3 regions of the Pseudocitrobacter sp. CD920760 genome follow, and region 2 is predicted to be linked to each of the others. Evidence: predicted binding sites of a transcription regulator. Region 2 holds the regulator's gene; each other region holds the start of a gene.
What was found. Region 2 encodes CRP, which controls carbon source genes, mostly activating them, when cyclic AMP is high. Its sites were predicted from a motif close to ATGTGANNNNNNTCACAT; they were not measured.

Region 1: the regulator CRP is predicted to act here: its motif matches at 3,156-3,173, upstream of udp (uridine phosphorylase).
Region 3: the regulator CRP is predicted to act here: its motif matches at 2,857-2,874, upstream of msrB (peptide-methionine (R)-S-oxide reductase MsrB).

What each region holds. Positions count from the first base shown of each region.
Region 1 covers NZ_CM173490.1:177,811-184,624, forward strand. The annotation lists gene metE (5-methyltetrahydropteroyltriglutamate--homocysteine S-methyltransferase) at 1-2,183, shown strand, start outside; gene AC1MKH_RS00825 (dienelactone hydrolase family protein) at 2,227-3,036, opposite strand; gene udp (uridine phosphorylase) at 3,298-4,059, shown strand; gene rmuC (DNA recombination protein RmuC) at 4,197-5,606, shown strand; gene ubiE (bifunctional demethylmenaquinone methyltransferase/2-methoxy-6-polyprenyl-1,4-benzoquinol methylase UbiE) at 5,702-6,457, shown strand; gene ubiJ (ubiquinone biosynthesis protein UbiJ) at 6,470-6,814, shown strand, end outside.
Region 2 covers NZ_CM173490.1:4,763,867-4,770,680, reverse strand. The annotation lists gene argD (bifunctional acetylornithine/succinyldiaminopimelate transaminase) at 1-366, shown strand, start outside; gene AC1MKH_RS22535 (YccS/YhfK family putative transporter) at 359-2,434, opposite strand; gene crp (cAMP-activated global transcriptional regulator CRP) at 2,483-3,115, opposite strand; gene AC1MKH_RS22525 (OsmC family protein) at 3,418-3,822, shown strand; gene AC1MKH_RS22520 (phosphoribulokinase) at 3,954-4,823, opposite strand; gene AC1MKH_RS22515 (YheU family protein) at 4,850-5,068, opposite strand; gene AC1MKH_RS22510 (hydrolase) at 5,065-6,087, opposite strand; gene mdcA (malonate decarboxylase subunit alpha) at 6,337-6,814, shown strand, end outside.
Region 3 covers NZ_CM173490.1:2,256,189-2,263,002, forward strand. The annotation lists gene AC1MKH_RS10465 (aldo/keto reductase) at 1-580, shown strand, start outside; gene AC1MKH_RS10470 (D-hexose-6-phosphate mutarotase) at 697-1,581, opposite strand; gene gapA (glyceraldehyde-3-phosphate dehydrogenase) at 1,655-2,650, opposite strand; gene msrB (peptide-methionine (R)-S-oxide reductase MsrB) at 2,990-3,403, shown strand; gene AC1MKH_RS10485 (YeaC family protein) at 3,447-3,725, shown strand; gene AC1MKH_RS10490 (sigma-54-dependent Fis family transcriptional regulator) at 3,732-5,654, opposite strand; gene ssuD (FMNH2-dependent alkanesulfonate monooxygenase) at 5,929-6,814, shown strand, end outside.

The DNA.
Region 1 (6,814 bases), 670 kb from region 2:
GGGCGGGGAATTCGACTCAGGAAGAACTGCTGTCGGTTGGGCGTGAACTGCGCGCGCGTCACTGGGAGCAGCAGAAACAGGCCGGTATCGACCTGCTGCCGGTGGGCGATTTTGCCTGGTACGACCATGTTCTGACGACCAGCCTGATGCTGGGCAACGTTCCGGCTCGTCATCAGAACAGCGATGGATCGGTGGATATCGACACCCTGTTCCGTATTGGCCGTGGGCGTGCCCCCACCGGCGAACCAGCGGCGGCAGCGGAAATGACCAAATGGTTTAATACCAACTATCACTACATGGTGCCGGAGTTCGTCAAAGGCCAGCAGTTCAAACTGATCTGGACACAGCTGCTGGAGGAAGTGGATGAAGCGCTGGCGTTGGGCCACCAGGTGAAGCCCGTTCTGCTGGGGCCGGTGACCTATCTGTGGTTGGGTAAGGTCAAAGGCGAGGCATTTGACCGTCTGAACCTGCTCAAAGATATTCTGCCGGTTTATCAGCATGTGCTGAGTGCGCTGGCAAAACGCGGTATTGAGTGGGTACAGATTGATGAACCGGCGCTGGTGCTGGAACTGCCGCAGGCGTGGCGGGAAGCTTATCAATCCGCCTATGACGCTCTTCAGGGGCAGGTGAAATTGCTGCTGACGACTTACTTTGAAGGCGTCACACCTAACCTGGATACCCTTACTGCTCTGCCGATCCAGGGCCTGCATGTTGACCTGGTTCATGGCAAAGATGATGTTGCCGAACTGCATAAGCGCTTGCCTGCCGACTGGCTGCTCTCCGCCGGGTTGATTAACGGACGTAACGTCTGGCGCGCCGATCTTACGGAAAAATATACACAAATTCGCGAGATCGTCGGCAAACGCTCACTGTGGGTGGCATCGTCCTGCTCGCTGCTGCACAGCCCGATCGATCTGAGCGTGGAAACGCGTCTGGATGCGGAGGTGAAAAGCTGGTTTGCCTTCGCTCTGCAAAAATGTGAAGAACTGGCGCTGTTGCGCGATGCGCTCAATAGCGGTGATACGTCTGCGCTGGCAGCGTGGAGCGCCCCGATTCAGGCGCGTCGTCACTCAACCCGCGTTCATAATGCGGCGGTAGCAAAACGTCTGGCGGCCATTACCGCGCAGGATAGCCAGCGTGCAAATGCTTATGACGTGCGAGCGCAAGCCCAGCGTGCGCGTTTTAACCTGCCTGCCTGGCCGACCACCACGATTGGTTCCTTCCCGCAAACCACGGAAATTCGCACCCTGCGCCTGGATTTCAAAAAGGGTAATCTTGATGCCAACAACTACCGCACGGGCATTGCGGAACAGATTAAACAGGCCATTGTGGAGCAGGAACGTTTAGGGCTTGATGTGCTGGTCCACGGCGAAGCTGAGCGTAATGACATGGTGGAATACTTTGGCGAACATCTGGACGGTTTTGTCTTTACGCAAAACGGCTGGGTGCAGAGCTACGGTTCCCGCTGTGTGAAACCGCCGATTGTTATTGGTGACGTCAGCCGCCCGGCTCCGATCACCGTGGAGTGGGCGAAATACGCGCAGTCGCTGACCGACAAGCCAGTGAAAGGGATGCTCACGGGGCCGGTGACGATTCTCTGCTGGTCCTTCCCGCGTGAAGACGTGAGCCGTGAAACCATCGCCAAACAGATTGCGCTGGCGCTGCGTGATGAAGTGGCGGACCTGGAAGCCGCTGGAATTGGCATCATCCAGATTGACGAACCGGCACTGCGCGAAGGCTTACCGCTGCGCCGCAGCGACTGGGACGCGTATCTCCAGTGGGGCGTGGAAGCCTTCCGTATCAACGCCGCCGTGGCGAAAGATGACACGCAAATCCACACGCATATGTGTTACTGCGAGTTCAACGACATCATGGATTCGATTGCGGCGCTGGATGCAGACGTCATCACTATCGAAACCTCGCGTTCCGATATGGAGTTGCTGGAATCATTTGAAGAGTTTGATTACCCGAACGAAATCGGGCCTGGCGTGTATGACATTCATTCACCGAACGTGCCGAGCGTGGAGTGGATTGAAGCGCTGCTGAAGAAAGCCGAACAGCGCATCCCGGCGGAACGCCTGTGGGTCAACCCGGACTGTGGCCTGAAAACCCGCGGCTGGCCAGAGACCCGCGCGGCGCTGGCGAACATGGTGCGGGCGGCGCAGAATTTGCGTAAGGGGTAAAGTGTACTGGCCCGGTAAGCGAACGCATTACCGGGCAAAATCCTTATTTTTTCCCACCATACTGCTTAAACCACTCCAGCATGCGCTGCCAGCCATCTTTCGCCGATTCTTCATGATAACTTGGACGATAATCCGCATTAAACGCATGCCCGGCGTCCGGGTAAACAATAATATCCGCTTTGGCATTGGCGGCGCGCAGTGCGTGACGCATGGTTTCCACGGTATCAACCGGAATGCCAGTATCCTGACCGCCGTATAAACCCAGTACCGGTGCATTGAGATCGACGGCGATATCGACAGGATGTTTCGGTGAATTCAGTGATTTATCGCCCAGCAATTTTCCATACCACGCGACGGCGGCTTTTAACTGCGGGTTATGTGCAGCATACAGCCAGGCGATGCGGCCCCCCCAGCAGAAGCCGGTGATCATCAGGCGACTGGCATCCCCACCATTGCGTGATGCCCAGTTGGCAACGTGGTCAAGATCGGCCAGCACCTGTGCGTCAGGTACTTTCGTGACCAGGTTATTAAAGAGGGTCGGGATATCGGCATAGTCGTTCGGATCGCCCTGACGGAAATAGAGCTCCGGCGCGATGGCCAGATAGCCTTCTAAGGCCAGTCGGCGACAAACATCGCGGATGTGTTCATGGACGCCAAAAATCTCCTGCACTACGATTACCACCGGAAGTGGGCCATCGCTGTGCTTTGGACGCGCGTGATACGCGGGTAGCTGATCGCCCTGAGAGGGGATCGATGTTTCGCCAGCGGTAATTTCGGCCTCTGGTGTGCGAACAGCTGTTGTTGCGTGAGGTGATGCGGCAGGTGCAAACCCAGGTTGGTTGTTGGTGGTCATGGCATTCTCCGTACCTTTAAATGAGCCTTTAGCGCTTCTGTGATGTTCTTTAATATAGATAAATCACAGTGCCTGAATACGGGCGATTTTTGTGCAACCCCAGAAGATATAACTTGTTAATGTGATGTAAATCACTTTCCTGATGGAATCTTATGCAAGATTTTTAATTCTTGGTGATGGTGGTCACGAAATATTGTCATGGTCTTCTGTAAAGTGGCTTTTTGCTTCTTCTGACAAAACCGATCCACAGAGGAGTTTTCTATGTCTAAGTCTGATGTTTTTCATCTCGGCCTCACTAAAAACGATTTACAAGGGGCTACGCTGGCTATCGTCCCTGGCGATCCAGAGCGTGTGGAAAAGATCGCCGCGCTGATGGAAAAGCCGGTCAAACTGGCATCACATCGCGAATTTACCTCCTGGCATGCTGAGCTTGATGGCAAGCCGGTGATTGTGTGCTCTACCGGTATCGGCGGCCCGTCTACTTCTATTGCCGTTGAAGAGCTGGCGCAGCTGGGCATCCGCACTTTCCTGCGCGTCGGTACCACCGGGGCGATTCAGCCGCATATCAACGTAGGCGACGTGCTGGTCACCACCGCATCCGTTCGTCTGGACGGTGCGAGTCTGCACTTTGCGCCGATGGAATATCCGGCTGTGGCTGATTTCGACTGCACCACCGCGCTGGTTGCGGCGGCCAAAGAGATTGGCGCGACCACGCACGTTGGCGTAACCGCGTCCTCCGACACCTTCTATCCGGGTCAGGAACGCTACGATACCTTCTCTGGCCGCGTGGTTAGCCGCTTCAAAGGCTCCATGGAAGAGTGGCAGTCGATGGGCGTGATGAACTACGAGATGGAATCCGCGACGCTGCTGACCATGTGTTCCAGCCAGGGGCTGCGCGCAGGGATGGTCGCGGGCGTGATTGTGAACCGTACTCAGCAGGAGATCCCGAACGCTGAGACGATGAAACAAACCGAAAGCCACGCGGTGAAAATCGTTGTGGAAGCGGCACGCCGCCTGCTGTAATCCTTCTTCTCTTCTTAAAGGCCGACACGTTCGGCCTTTTTCAATTTGCGTACCTCCTCGCAGGAAAAACCTTTCCAACTGGACATCTATACAGCACAATTCTATTTTTGCCGTAAGTCGTTCATGCAGGGGGCATTGTGGATATCGCCATTCTTATTTATTTTCTGGTTGCACTGGCGGGCGTTGCGCTGGGTTGGCTGGCCGCGAGCTATCGCGTCGCGCAGCAGCGGGCGGAACAGCTGGCCGAAGAGCGTGATATCTACGGCGAGCTGAGCGCTGCGAAGCAACAGCTGGCGCAGAACGCGCACTGGCGCGAGGAGTGCGAGCTGCTGAATAATGAACTGCGTAGCCTGCGTGAAATCAATACCTCGCTGGAAGCCGATTTGCGTGAAGTGACCACGCGGCTGGAAGCCACGCAGCATCATGCGGAAGACAAAATTCGCCAGATGATCAACAGCGAGCAGCGCCTGAGCGAGCAGTTCGAAAACCTGGCCAACCGTATCTTTGAACACAGCAATCGTCGGGTGGATGAGCAAAACCGTCAAAGCCTCAACAGTTTACTTACCCCGTTGCGCGAGCAGCTTGACGGCTTTCGCCGCCAGGTGCAGGACAGTTTTGGCCAGGAAGCAAAAGAGCGCCACACGCTGGCCCATGAAATTCGTAACCTGCAACAGCTGAATGAACAGATGACGCGTGAAGCCGTCAACCTGACGCGCGCGTTAAAAGGCGACAATAAAACTCAGGGCAACTGGGGCGAAGTGGTGCTGACGCGCGTGCTGGAAGCCTCTGGCCTGCGTGAAGGTTACGAATACGAAACTCAGGTTAGTATCGAAACCGATACCCGCGCCCGCATGCAGCCGGACGTCATCGTTCGCCTGCCACAGGGAAAAGATGTGGTGGTCGATGCCAAAATGACGCTGGTGGCTTATGAACGCTACTTCAATGCCGAAGATGACGTCACCCGCGAGCTGGCATTGCAGGAGCACATCGCCGCTGTGCGAAACCATATTCGCCTGCTGGGGCGCAAAGATTATCAGCAGCTTCCGGGGCTGCGAACGCTGGACTACGTCCTGATGTTTATCCCTGTTGAACCTGCCTTTTTGCTGGCATTAGACCGACAGCCCGAACTGATCAATGAAGCTTTAAAAAATAACATTATGCTGGTAAGTCCTACCACTTTGTTGGTAGCGCTACGCACCATTGCTAATCTCTGGCGCTATGAACACCAGAGCCGCAATGCGCAGCAAATCGCCGAGCGGGCCAGCCGTCTGTACGACAAAATGCGCCTGTTTATTGATGATATGTCCGCTATCGGGCAGAGCCTGGATAAAGCGCAGGACAACTATCGTCAGGCGATGAAGAAACTCTCTTCCGGGCGCGGGAATCTGCTGGCGCAAACGGAAGCTTTCCGTCACCTCGGTGTCGAGGTGAAACGCGAGATTAATCCGGATTTAGTCGAGCAGGCTACGGCGCAGGATGATGAGTTTCGTTTACGGCAAGGGACTGATTCTGACGATGATGATCCTCTGGCCGTGGAAAACGGTTAACCCCGTTTGAGGGAGTGTGGCGGGGTTGAATCGTAGGGCAATTGCGCCCAATCTGTTACACTCCATGAACATTTTCTTTATAAGCAGGCTTAGAGATGGCTGAGGAATCACAAGACACGACGCACTTTGGCTTTAAGACAATCGCCAAATCCCAGAAGGAAGACATGGTCGCTCACGTTTTCCACTCTGTGGCCGCAAAATACGATGTGATGAACGACTTAATGTCGTTTGGTATTCACCGTTTATGGAAGCGTTTTACCATTGACTGTAGCGGCGTACGTCGTGGGCAAACCGTCCTCGATTTGGCAGGCGGTACGGGCGATTTAACGGCGAAATTCTCCCGCATGGTGGGTGAAACCGGTCGCGTCGTGTTGGCTGATATCAACGACTCTATGCTGAAAATGGGGCGCGAAAAGCTGCGCAACCACGGTGTTATCGGCAACGTGGAATATGTGCAGGCGAACGCCGAAGCGCTGCCGTTCCCGGATAACACCTTCGACTGCATTACTATCTCTTTCGGTCTGCGTAACGTCACCGACAAAGAGAAAGCGCTGCGTTCGATGTATCGCGTACTGAAACCCGGTGGCCGCCTGCTGGTGCTTGAGTTCTCAAAACCGATTATCGAACCGCTGAGCAAAGCCTACGATGCTTACTCCTTCCATATCCTGCCGCGCATTGGTGAAATGGTAGCGAATGATGCAGAAAGCTACCGCTATCTGGCGGAATCCATCCGTATGCACCCCGATCAGGAAACCCTGAAAGCGATGATGCAGGATGCCGGGATGGACAGCGTTGAGTACTTCAACCTGACGGCAGGCATCGTAGCGCTGCATCGCGGTTATAAGTTCTGACAGGAGGGCCTGATGCCTTTAAAACCCTTAGTGACTGCCGGCGTCGAAACGGCACTGAATACTTTTCTGTGGCGTGAGCGGGCGCTTAAGCCTGCCCGGCAACGTCTGGTGGGAAAAGTGCTGCGCGTTGAACTCAAAGAGTTCACGTCGCCGCTGGTGCTGGTGTTTAGCGAGCGGCAGGTCGATGTGCTGGGGGCGTGGGAAGGCGAGGCCGACTGTACTGTCGCGACGCGTATCGGCGTACTGCCGCAACTGCGTAATCGTCAGCAACTGACGGCGCTCATCCGCAACGGTGACCTGGAAGTGCAGGGCGACATCCAGGTCGTGCAAAACCTTGTCGCACTGGCCGACCTGGCC
Region 2 (6,814 bases):
TACGGTGGTAACCCGCTGGCGTGCGCCGTGGCGGGTGCGGCATTCGATATTATCAACACGCCGGAAGTGCTGAATGGCGTTCATGCCAAACGCGAGCGTTTTGTGCAACATTTGCAGGATATCGACGCGAAGTATGATGTCTTCAGCGATATTCGCGGCATGGGCCTGCTGATTGGCGCCGAGCTGAAAGAACCGTACAAAGGCCGCGCACGTGAATTCCTTTACGCGGCCGCTGATGCCGGTGTCATGGTGCTGAACGCCGGGCCAGACGTGATGCGTTTCGCGCCATCGCTGGTGGTGGAAGAAAAAGACATCGACGACGGCATGACGCGCTTTGCACAGGCGGTGGCGAAAGTCGTCAGTTGATATGGCGGTTTAGCCAGATACCGTGCCGTGGCCGCTGACGCCATGCCACCGATGAAATGGTGTGCATGGTGTTGAGATGGCCCAGAATACGCTGGAGATGCTGTTCCATGGTGCTGAGTGGCCCGTGGGACAGCGTATCCGGCGACTCCATGATGTTCACATCCCCGCTGCTGCCCGATTCATCATACTCCAGACGTTGCTGGCAGCGTTGCAGGGCGACTTCACACGATTCCAGATAACGTTGCATCAGCTCCGGCGAGAGCGTGTCGTGCTCACGCGCCAGCGTGGTCATGGCGTTGATATGTTCGACGATGAACTGGCTGTGCGTCACCCACAGTTTCATATCTTCCAGATAGTGCGTATTAAAGCCCGGTTCCTGCATCGCCTGATTGAGCGAGTTAAACAAGGCGTTATGCGCCTGGTTGACGCGCATACGTTGATACGCCAGTTTTTCCGCGGAAGGGTCGTCACTCAAAATTAACTGGATCGCTTCCTGATCCGCTTCCAGCGCAGAGTGCGCATTTTTCCGCAGCAGGCCGCTTTGCCACTGCGGCCACAGCCACAGCATGCCGCCGAAGGCAATCAGGCAGCCAATAATGGTGTCGGCGAAACGCGCGACGATAAACTGCTCGCCGTTGAGCGTCAGCAATTGCAGGGTATATACCGCCGTAATGGTGAAACCCACCGTCGCCCAGCCGTAGCTTTTACGAATGATCAGATAGCTTATCAGGGTGATCACCAGCATCGCGGCCAGCGCAAACCCTTCCGGGAAGTGATAATGCAGTGTGGCGGCGGCAATCACCAGCCCCGCCAGGGTGCCCGCCGCACGGTGGAAGATACGCACGCGCGTCGCGCCGTAACCGTTTTGCGTCACCAACAGCACGGTCATTAAGATCCAGTAGGGTTTTGGCAGATGCAGCGCTGCGCCCATCAGGCTGGCGATGCTCAGCATCACGCTTAAACGTGCGGCATTACGCAGCGCGGGCGATTTCAGCGACAGATAGCTTTTCAGCGCCGGGAACAGCGGCAGACGGCGCTCTTTATCAGCCATCAGATTACGCGGATAAAGCGGACGCTGCGAACGCAACACTTTGGCGATGCGGCTGAAGTGCCAGGCGCAGAATTGCCCAACCGGGTTATCGGGATGCTGGCGGGCAATTTTCTCCAGCGCGCCAATTTGCTTATCCATGTTGAAGCGCGTCGGGAAGCGGTGATAGAGAATATCATCGGCCATGACCCGCAGGCGCGCGGCGACGGTTTGCGCGTTCCAGCGAATCACCGCTTCGGCGTGGCTGCGCTCGACCAGTTTTTGCACCTCTTCCGGCTGGTGCAGACTCACCGAAATGTGCTCCTGCAAATCCAGCCCCATCTGGAAGGCGCGCAGCAGGCGCTTGTAATCATTGTGCTGATTGGCCGCCAGCATGTGCATCTGCTGATAGCACTGGGAAATCAGATCGACCACTTTCTGCTGACGATTAAGCAACGGCGGCAGGGCGGTATTGGGGTCGGTATGTTGCGTCAGCAGGCTATATTTGGCTTCGCAGTACTCCGCCAGTTGGCGGTAAAGCAGGCTTAACGACTCGCGTAGCGGTTGTTCACGCCACAGCCAGAACCAAAACCAGTTGAACAACCCGTACCACAGCGTGCCGAGCGCGTAGATCAGTAACGGTTCCCAGATGGGCATATTGCCCGCCAGGCTCAGGGTAAAAATCGCGGCAATTAGCGAGGCCGGAAGCAATCGCCCGTGCAGGGCGCTGATTTCGGCGGTAACGCCCAGCACCATCGCCAGACCGGTGAGAATAAACGGCAGCGGGATATCATCGGCCAACAGCAGTTGCACAATCAGGCTGCAACCGGCGAACAGCGACCCACCGATAATCAGGCGTTTGAAGAAACGTTTATGGGGAGTATCCAGCCCGGCGATGTTGCAGCAGGCAGGCACTAAAGAGAACAGTAAGCCGTGTTGAAGCTGGCCAAGAATCAGGCCGACGGCGACCGGCAAACATAACACCAGCGTTTGCCGCAGTGCATAGTTGACTTCCGGATGGTAAATCAGCCTGCGCCACATACGAGACAAAAACGGCGTATTGCGCGAACAATACGCCGTCAGACGGGATTAACGCGTGCCGTAAACGACGATCGTTTTACCGTGTGCGGAGATCAGGTTCTGATCTTCCAGCATCTTCAGGATACGACCCACGGTTTCACGAGAGCAGCCGACGATCTGACCGATTTCCTGACGGGTGATTTTGATCTGCATACCGTCCGGGTGGGTCATAGCATCCGGCTGTTTTGCCAGATTCAGCAGCGTCTGCGCGATACGACCGGTAACGTCGAGGAACGCCAGGTTGCCCACTTTCTCAGAGGTGACCTGCAGACGGCGCGCCATCTGAGACGAGAGACGCATCAGGATATCCGGGTTAACCTGGATGAGCTGACGGAATTTCTTATAGGAGATTTCAGCCACTTCACAGGCGGTTTTCGCCCGAACCCAGGCGCTACGTTCCTGGCCTTCTTCAAACAGGCCCAGTTCACCGATGAAATCGCCCTGGTTGAGGTAGGAAAGGATCATCTCTTTGCCTTCCTCATCCTTGATGAGTACTGCCACGGAGCCTTTAACGATGTAGTACAGCGTTTCCGCTTTTTCACCCTGGTGAATCAGCGTGCTCTTCGATGGGTACTTATGAATGTGGCAATGAGACAAGAACCATTCGAGAGTCGGGTCTGTTTGCGGTTTGCCAAGCACCATGCGCGGTTATCCTCTGTTATAAGCTATCGCCAGCGGCATAAATCAGGCAGCCACTGGTTGAAATAATATCCTTCCCTCTACCTGGGAAGTTGGTCGTCAAAGATTGTCGCGACCAGTATGTGATGTCCTCTGCATACATGCAGTACGTTTATGTATCTCTGTAGCATCCCGACTGTTTTAGCATAGCTTTTGCCGTGTGTCTCCTGGTGTCTCGCTTCAGCATGACCCAGGTCTACTTCCGTTGCGAGATTTGTTATGTGCGCGTAATCTGACAATAAATTTGCAACTCTGGAGTGACAATTATGCAAGCGCGTGTGAAATGGGTTGAAGGGTTAACCTTCCTGGGTGAGTCGGCTTCCGGGCACCAGATTTTGATGGATGGCAACTCAGGTGATAAAGCGCCAAGCCCGATGGAAATCGTGCTGATGGCAGCGGGCGGCTGTAGCGCCATCGACGTGGTGTCTATTCTGCAAAAGGGCCGTTACGACGTGACCGATTGTGAAGTTAAACTGACGTCTGAACGCCGCGAAGAAGCGCCACGTCTATTCACGCACATTAATCTGCACTTCATTGTGACCGGCAAAGAGCTGAAAGATGCGGCGGTGTCCCGTGCGGTGGACTTGTCCGCTGAGAAATATTGTTCAGTGGCGCTGATGCTGGGCAAAGCGGTGAACATTACCCATTCTTATGAGGTGGTGGAGGGGTAAGTTGAGACACCCCTCACCCTAACCCTCTCCCGCAGGGAGAGGGGACTGACCGTGCGGTGTTCAGGTTCTGCGCTGATTTTCTCCCTCTCCCTGCGGGAGAGGGCCGGGGTGAGGGGCCCAGCCTGCACCCTTCACCCAATCTTCTTCCCTTCCATCAACCGCTGCACCAGCGGCGTCATGATCAATTCCATCGCCAGCCCCATCTTGCCGCCGGGCACTACCAGCGTATTCATATGCGAGATAAACGAGCCCTGCAACATCGCCAGCAGCCACGGGAAATCGATATTATCGAGATTGCGGAAGTGGATCACCACAAAGCTCTCATCCAGCGACGGAATGCCTTTGGCGGCGAAGGGATCGGAGGTATCGACCGTTGGCACACGCTGGAAGTTGAGATGCGTGCGCGAGAACTGCGGGGTGATGTAGTTGATGTAATCTTCCATCGAACGGACCACGGAATCCATCACCGCCTCGCGGGAGTGACCCCGCTCGCTGGTGTCGCGGATCATCTTCTGGATCCACTCCAGGTTTACGATTGGCACCACACCCACCAGTAAATCGACATGCTTTGCCACATCATGATGCGGCGTGACCACGCCGCCGTGCAGCCCTTCATAGAACAGCACGTCGGTCGGCTCAGGCAGCGGTTGCCACGGGGTAAAGGTTCCCGGCACCTGATTCCACGGCACCGCTTCATCATAGGTATGCAGATATTTTCGCGACTGTCCGGTGCCGCTGTGCCCGTACTCGCGGAACGTTTGTTCCAGCAGGCTGAAGTCGTTGGCATCCGGCCCGAAGTAGCTGATATGACGCCCCATATCGCGCGCCTTACGAATAGCTAAGTCCATTTCCGGACGCGTGTAGCGATGAAAGCTGTCGCCTTCCACCTCTGCGGCATGGAGTTTGAGTTGGGCGAAAATCTTGCGGAACGCGAGGCTGGTGGTGGTGGTTCCCGCCCCGCTGGAACCCGTGACGGCGATAACCGGATGTTTGGCAGACATAGCGAACAACTCCCGAGTCGGTAAGATTAACCGCGAAACTGGCTGCGGGGCATAATGTTGACGGTTTCATGAAGTTCCGACCACACCAGTACCGCTTCGCCGCGTTGTAGTTGCTGTTTTACGTCGGCGACCTTTTGCGCAAGTGAACGTTCATATTCACCATAATCGGTGCCTTCACGCAACACAAAGCTTTCAATCAGGTTATCGAGCGTTTCAGCGTCGATGTCTTGCCACGGAATGATCATTTTTCACCTCCAAGCCACGGCATCAGCCAGTCGGGAATACGTCGCTCCAGCCACATTTGCGGGCGGCGGAAGGTGCCGCCGATAAAGCCGACGTGACCGCCATGTTCCGTTAACTGGTATTCGACGCAGGCGGGGAGGGCGTCGGCGTCGGGGATAACGTGGTGATCCATAAACGGATCGTCTTTCGCATGAATAATCAGCGTCGGAATGGCTATCTGATTGAGCAACGGCATGGCGCTACATTGACGATAATAGTCGATAGCGTCGGCGAAACCGTGAATTTTGGCAGTAATCAGGTCATCAAATTCACGGATTTTGCGCACGCGCTTCAACTGGCGCAAATCGACCGGCAGCGTGCCGGGATACGCCGCCAGTTTGCGCGAGGCGTTGCCTTTTAACAGGTTCAGCAAATAGCGCTGATACACCCGCGAAAAGCCCTTTTCCATATGATAGCTACAGGCTTCCAGCACAAATGGCGCGGAGACAATCACCGCAGCATCCAGCGGAACCGTAGGGCCTTCTTTCGCCAGCAGGCAGGCGAGCATGTTGCCGCCGAGTGAATAACCGACCGCCGCCGTGGGCGCATCGCCCAGTTCCTGCTTCAGCCAGTTTAAAAACCAGGTGCCGTCTTCTGTTTCACCAGAGTGATAAATACGGTTAAGGCGATTTGGTTCGCCGCTGCAGCCGCGAAAGTGCATTACCACGCCGAGCCAGCCGCGTTCCTTCGCCGCCTGAATCAGACCGTGCGCATAGGGGCTGTGCAGGCTGCCTTCCAGACCGTGGAATACGACCAGACGCGGCTTGTGCTTCGCCTGCATTGGGTCTTCGCTCCAGGCGATATCCAGAAAGTCGCCGTCCGGTAAATCGAGGCGCTGCCAGTGCGGCGTAAAGTGTAGCCGACGGCGGATGAGCCTCGGCAGCATGGTTTGCAGGTGCGGGTTGCTGACGCCGGGCATCGGGCGAAATGATGAGGAGTCGTCCTGCGGGACAGCAAACTCTGCGGGAGTAATTTGGGCCATAACGTTGCGATGTTCTCTTTTAATCTGCTGACTACTATACCGTCACTTTTTGATTGTGTTTAAGAAAATGGGCGGTGGTAGCCTCTTTTACCCCTTTTTGAGTTGACCTGCGTCACAAATTTTTAATGTGATTATTACTCTCAAGCTAATGATTCCTTCCTAAGCTTAATTGATGACTTTCTCACCAGGGTTCAGACTCTTCTTAGTGTTAAGCAAATCAAAATGATTCGCTGAATCAGGAGGTTAATAATGTTATCTGGGCAAACACCCGCACGGGTATGGAACACGCGACGCACTGAGAAACAGCGCCGCCTGGCGTCTGTACCGGTGCAGGGCAAGGTGCTACCGACGGCAGACCTTGTCGCAATGCTGGAAAAACTGATCGCCCCGGGCGACAGAGTGGTATTAGAAGGGAATAACCAAAAACAGGCAGATTTCCTGTCTCGTTCCCTTGCTGAAGTGAACCCGCAGATTGTTCACGACCTGCATATGATCATGCCAAGCGTCGGTCGCAGTGAACACCTCGACATTTTCGAGAAAGGCATCGCCCACAAGCTGGACTTCTCTTTCTCCGGTACGCAGAGCCTGCGTATTTCGCAACTGCTGGAAGATGGCTTGCTGGAAATCGGGGCGATTCACACCTACATCGAACTCTACTCCCGCCTCTATGTTGACCTGGCCCCGAACGTGGCGCTGATTGCCGGTTTTAAAGCCGACAGCAAAGGCA
Region 3 (6,814 bases), 2.5 Mb from region 2:
CGCTGCCTGCGAAGCCAGCCTGCGGCGATTGGGCACCGAACATCTCGACCTTTATCTCTTACACTGGCGCGGGAATTATTCGTTGCAGGAAACCGTGACGGCGATGGAAAAGCTGGTGGCGCAGGGCAAAATCCGTCACTGGGGCGTGTCGAACCTCGATTACGCCGATATGCAGGAATTGTGGCAGGTGAAAGGCGGGGAGGTCTGCGCGGCGAATCAGGTGCTCTATCATCTGGCTTCGCGTGGAATCGAATACGATCTTCTTCCCTGGTGTCAGCAACACTCAATGCCGGTAATGGCGTACTGCCCGCTGGCGCAGGCCGGGCGTCTGCGCAGTGGGTTGTTTAGCAATCCTACGGTTGAAGCCATTGCGGATGCGCACCGGGCGACGGTCGCGCAGGTGCTGCTTGCCTGGGTGATTCGCCAGCAGGGCATCATGGCCATTCCGAAAGCGGCGACAGTAAAACATGTGGAAGAGAATGCGGCGGCGTTGACGCTGACGTTAAGCGAGGAAGAACAGGCATTGCTGGACAGCGCGTTCCCGGCCCCGGGACATAAAACGGCGTTGGACGTCGTCTGAAGAAAATGCCTGATGGCGCTTTCGCTTATCAGGCCTACAGAAAATTGCGGTCATTGTAGGCCGGATAAGCGCAGCGCATCCGGCAAGCAGCCCGCACAAAAGTGCGGGCTAACCACTTAGCCTTTCACAACCTTAATGGTCTGGCTCAAACGAGACGGTTTATCCGCCGTCGCTTTTTGTGTTTTGCTGGCGCACGCGGTTTCTACACACACGAAGGTTTTATAGCCATCGTCCGGCATATCGCCCATGCTGACAGACAGCGCCGGGCCTGGGTTCCAGCCCACAACGTCCGGATTATGATGGTGAATCACGTTAATGCTGCGGTTCAGCGCCGCATCGTGGATCACGCTGCATGATTCCGGGTTCAGATAAACGCGGTCGGTACGGTCCGGGAAGGTTTGTACGCCGTCGCTCAATACGCCTTCTTTGGCATCGTTTACTTTATCGATAAAGCGATCGCCAAGGCCGCTCACTTTTACCGCGTGGATATCGCCCACGTTGAAATAAGTGTGCAGCGCGCTGGTGGTTTCGAAATCACCGTGTGCTTCCAGTTCGATTTCACAGGTTTTACCCAGTTTGAAACGGGCGAGCAGGGTGAAGTCGTGCGGCCAGTACTGGCGAGACGCCTCGCTGCTTTGCAGTTCAAAGGTCAGTACTACGCCGTTGTCATCTTCGTTGTGTGCTTTCAGCGCCCACGGCAGGTTACGCGCAAAACCGTGAGAAGGCAGGCCTTGCTGAGCCGCCGGGCCGAACCATGGCCAGCAGATTGGCACACCGCCGCGCAGCGCAACGCCGTTTTTAAACGGGGTATTGTTGCTCAGCCACAGCACATCCGCTTCTCCCGCCGGTTTCCACGACAGCAGGTGAGCGCCCTGAAGCGCAACGGAAGCTTTAACTGCCGGGTGATCAACAACGATAACTTCCAGCTCATCAAGCTGACGACGGGAGAGCACAGGGGTAAGTTGTTCGATTACCGGAAGTGCAAAAATTTTATTAATCATTACGCAATCCTTCTTTTCAAACAAAAAAAAGAGCGACCGAAGTCGCTCTTTCAGATTACTGTTTCATCTCAACTTATTTGGAGATGTGAGCAATCAGGTCCAGAACTTTGTTGGAGTAACCGGTTTCGTTGTCGTACCAGGATACCAGTTTCACGAAGTTGTCGTTCAGTGCGATACCAGCTTTAGCATCGAACACGGAAGTGCAAACTTCACCGTTGAAATCGGTAGATACAACGTCGTCTTCGGTGTAACCCAGAACGCCTTTCATCGGGCCTTCGGAAGCAGCTTTGATTGCTTTCTTAATTTCTTCGTAAGAAGCAGCTTTTTCCAGACGAACGGTCAGGTCAACAACGGATACGTTCGGAGTCGGAACGCGGAACGCCATACCAGTCAGTTTGCCATTCAGTTCTGGCAGTACTTTACCTACTGCTTTAGCAGCACCGGTAGAGGACGGGATGATGTTCTGGGATGCGCCGCGGCCGCCGCGCCAGTCTTTGTGAGACGGGCCATCAACGGTTTTCTGAGTAGCGGTGGTCGCGTGAACAGTAGTCATCAGACCTTCGATGATACCGAAGTTGTCGTTGATAACTTTAGCCAGCGGAGCCAGGCAGTTAGTGGTGCAGGATGCGTTAGAAACGATGTCCTGGCCTTCGTATTTGTCAAAGTTAGCGCCTTTAACAAACATCGGAGTGTTGTCTTTGGACGGGCCAGTCAGAACAACTTTTTTCGCACCAGCAGTGATGTGTTTGCGAGCGGTTTCGTCAGTCAGGAACAGGCCAGTCGCTTCAGCAACTACGTCAACACCAACTTCGTTCCATTTCAGGTTAGCCGGATCACGCTCAGCGGTAACACGGATTTTTTTACCGTTAACGATCAGATGACCGTCTTTCACTTCAACGGTACCGTTGAAACGGCCGTGAGTGGAGTCATATTTCAGCATGTATGCCATGTAGTCAGCGTCTAACAGATCGTTGATTGCAACGATCTCGATGTCAGAACGTTCCTGAGCAGCACGGAAAACAATGCGACCGATACGGCCAAAACCGTTGATACCTACTTTGATAGTCATATATTCCACCAGCTATTTGTTAGTGAATAAAAGGTTGCCTGTAAAATTACAAAAACCTTACGCAGCGTCAAGCGGAATCGTGTCAATCATTGCGACAAATCAATCCTCAGCACAACCTTTGCTCGATTGAAATGCCTCACTCTCCCTTTGAGCTTGTAACCACATGGGGTCGGCGCGGCGAATTTTAAAGGTTACAGCAGATAAAAATGTGAAATACATCACAATAATCTGGCCGCCTTTTCGCATCGAATAAGTTTAGAACAAAAGTCGATACGCCATTGTTAATGTTTTGTTAGAATCGGAGTTGAGATGTACTTTCCATAGCGAGATGTGAGCAAAATGGCGAACAAACCTACCCCCGAAGAACTCAAAAAAAATTTAAGCGAAATGCAGTTCTACGTCACGCAGAATCACGGCACCGAGCCGCCATTCACCGGGCGTTTGCTGCATAATAAGCGTGACGGGATTTACCATTGTTTAGTGTGCGATGCGCCACTTTTTCACTCCGAAAGTAAGTACGATTCCGGATGTGGCTGGCCAAGTTTTTATGAGCCGGTGAGCGATACGGCCATTCGCTATCTCAACGATTACTCTCACGGCATGCAACGTACTGAAATTCGTTGCGGAAATTGCGATGCGCACCTGGGCCATGTCTTCCCTGATGGGCCTCAGCCGACAGGTGAACGTTTTTGCGTCAATTCGGCGTCCCTGAGCTTCACGGATGGCGAGAAAGGTGAGTCAACTAAAGGTTGAAAAAACGATTCAGCAAATTATTCCTTAACAGTCGGAGTCGGACATGAGTATTGAGCAAATTATCGACAATATGACACCGGACGTTTATCAGCGTTTGATGACGGCGGTGGAACTGGGGAAATGGCCGGATGGCGTGGCCCTGACCGCAGAGCAAAAAGAGAACTGCCTGCAACTGGTGATGCTCTGGCAGGCGCGCTACAACAGCGACGCCCAGCATATGACCATCGACACCAACGGGCAGATGGTGATGAAAAGTAAGCAGCAGCTGAAAGAGGACTTCGGCATTTCACCGAAGCCCATCGCCACCTTTAAGCAGCACTGAGTGTTTTCAGGCCGCAATCCACGGTTCGGCCTGTTCCACTTTCGCATTCCAGATAGCATCGCGTACTGACACGGGCTTGCTCAGCAGGCCCAGGGCGTAAAAGCGGTCGGCGATGGTTTGCTGGGCGCGAATCACTTTCAGATCCATTTCGCGGGTCTGATGGCTGCGACGGGCCAGCGCACACTCCAGCGAGGTGATATCCAGCCCCAGTTCGCTGGAAAGCAACTGCGCCGCGTCATGACGCTGCCTGTCGATAAACTTCCCGGTTCTGCCGAGTGCATCAACAACATGCGCAATGATATCATCGTTATGCTGAGCGTACTGACGGCGGGCGATGTAAAACTGATGATTGTTCACACGCCCCTCGCCGGTGGCGACAATCCGCAGTTGACCGCTTTTCTCTGCATCACTGAGTACCGGGTCCCACATCATCCACGCATCGGCGGCCAGATAGTCGCTGGGCGTCAGCGGATATTTGGGCGGTGCGTACACCACTTTTACATCCTCAAGGCGTAAACCTGCTTCTTCCAGAATCTGCACCAGCAGCCAGTGCACATTGGAACCTTTATTCAGGGCAATGCGTTTACCGCGCAGCTGACGAATGTGCTGAATGTCGCTGTCGTTCGGCACCACCATGGCCACGCTGCGTGGCGCGGGCGGCTCCCAGGCGACGTAAAGCAGCGCGTTTTCGCGCGACTGGGCAAAGACCGGCGGCGCTTCGCCCGTGGTGCCAAAATCAATATCGTTATTGCTCAGCGCCTGCAACATTTGCGGGCCCGCAGGGAATTCGCTCCACAGGACGTTCACGCCGCGCCCGGCAAATTCGCGCTCCAGCGTCTGACGCGCCTTCAGCACGCCAAGGTTGCCGAAACGTTGATAACCAATACGTAGCTCACGCTCGCGAGGGGCAGGCGAGGAGGGGCTCATCAGTACAGCCTCCGGCTTGCGGCGACTTTTTATTACTCCGAGATGCTCCAGGTGAGTGCGCAACGAGTGACGGCTGATGCCCAGCAGCGCGGCGGCCTGGCTCTGATTATTGTCGCTTTGCGTCATCGCCGTGTGAATCATCGCGTTCATCACCCGGTCGTACAACTGCCCGCCGTGCAGCGTTAACTGCTGACGCATAAACGCCGCCAATGTATCTTCTTCTTGCTCATCGATCCTGGCTGGTGCGGAAGTAAAGCGCAGCTGCGCAGGCGTAATAACTTCCTCCTGGCTGAGCAATACGGCCGTATGCAGCATGTTCTCCAGCTCACGAACATTGCCAGGCCATGAATAGTCCATCATCGCGGCCAGCGTATCCGGGGCTAAACGGCGTGAGGGTTTGCCTAAGCGCCTGGCGTAAAGCTGTAAAAAATGCTCTGCAAGTAATGGGATATCCTGGCGCCGCTGACGCAGTGCCGGAAGGTTAACCGCTGCAATATTGAGGCGGTAAAAGAGATCTTCCCGGAATCGGCGCTCGCGGATGGCCTGTTCAAGGTCGACATGGGTGGCCGCAATCACCCGCACATTCACCTTGATGGGTCTGCGCGAGCCCACTCGGGTGATCTCGCGTTCCTGTAACACGCGCAGCAGTTTGACCTGCAACGCCAGGCTCAGCTCGCCAATTTCATCCAGCAGCAGCGTGCCGCCTTCAGCGGCCTCAAACCAACCGGGCTGTGCCTGCATCGCACCGGTAAACGCGCCTTTCTCATGACCGAACAGTTCCGCTTCTGCCAGCGACTCGGTTAACGCACCGCAGTTCACCGCCAGAAACGGCGCGTGGCTACGCGGGCTGTGGTGATGAAGGTAGCGGGCCACGACCTCTTTGCCGCTGCCGGTTTCACCAATGATGAGCACGGTGGCATCGGTCGGGGCAAAGCGGTCAAGCAAGCTTTGAAAGGCTTTGGAAGCCGGGTCAATCAGCACAGGGGTAGAGGCGTTCAGCATAGGTTTGGCTCCGCGTAATTCATATGCCGAAGTTATCTTTTACCGGAGCAATACACCAGAGGGGGGAAGGCCCGGTTTGTTGCATTTGCAGCAGAGCGTGTCCGATGCCTGTCGCATTTGCAACGAGATGCCGATCTCGCTATTTGTGTTAACTATATGATATTTATGGTTTTAATTTTTGTTAAATTTTGGCACGGATTTCGCTAATACCGTTATAACCATCTTGAAGAAACGCTTCGATAAATAGTGAATATAGTTATAAAGGAAAGAGATAATGACAGCGAAATCCGATAATAACCTGAATGTCTTCTGGTTCCTGCCAACCCACGGTGATGGTCGCTATCTGGGCACTACCCAGGGTGGGCGTCCGGTTGATTTGCCTTATCTGCAACAGGTGGCGGTGGCCGCCGATAGCCTGGGCTATTACGGTGTGCTGATCCCAACCGGTAAAAGCTGTGAAGACTCCTGGCTGGTGGCCGCCGCGCTGGCCCCGCAGACGCGTAATCTGCGTTATCTGGTGGCGGTGCGTCCTGGGCTTCAGCCGCCTACGCTTGCGGCACGCATGGCGGCAACGCTGGATCGCCTGTCAGAAGGCCGTTTGCTGATTAACGTGGTGACCGGCGGCGATCCGGTCGAAAACAAAGGCGACGGGATTTTCCTGAATCATACTGAACGCTATGAAGTGACCCAGGAATTCCTCGATGTTTATCGCCGCCTGCTGGCAGGTGAAAAGGTCGATTACCAGGGCAAGCATATCAAGGTGGAAGGCGCGGAGGTGCTGTTCCCGCCGGTACAGGAGAATGGCCCGCCGCTGTACTTTGGCGGTTCATCCGATGCGGCGATTGACGTCGCGGGCGATCATATCGACGCTTATCTGACCTGGGGTGAGCCGCCTGCACAGGTGGCGGAGAAGCTGGAAGTGGTAAAAGCGCGGGCGAAAGCAAAAGGACGCGAGCTGCAATACGGTATCCGTCTGCACGTCATTGTGCGCGAAACGGAGGAAGAGGCGTGGGCCGCCGCCGACAAACTGATCGCGCATCTGGATGATGACACCATCGCGCAGGCACAGCAGATCTTCTCGCGTATGGATTCCACCGGGCAGGCTCGGATGAGCGCCTTACACAAAGGCAATCGCGACAATCTGGTTATCTCGCCCAATC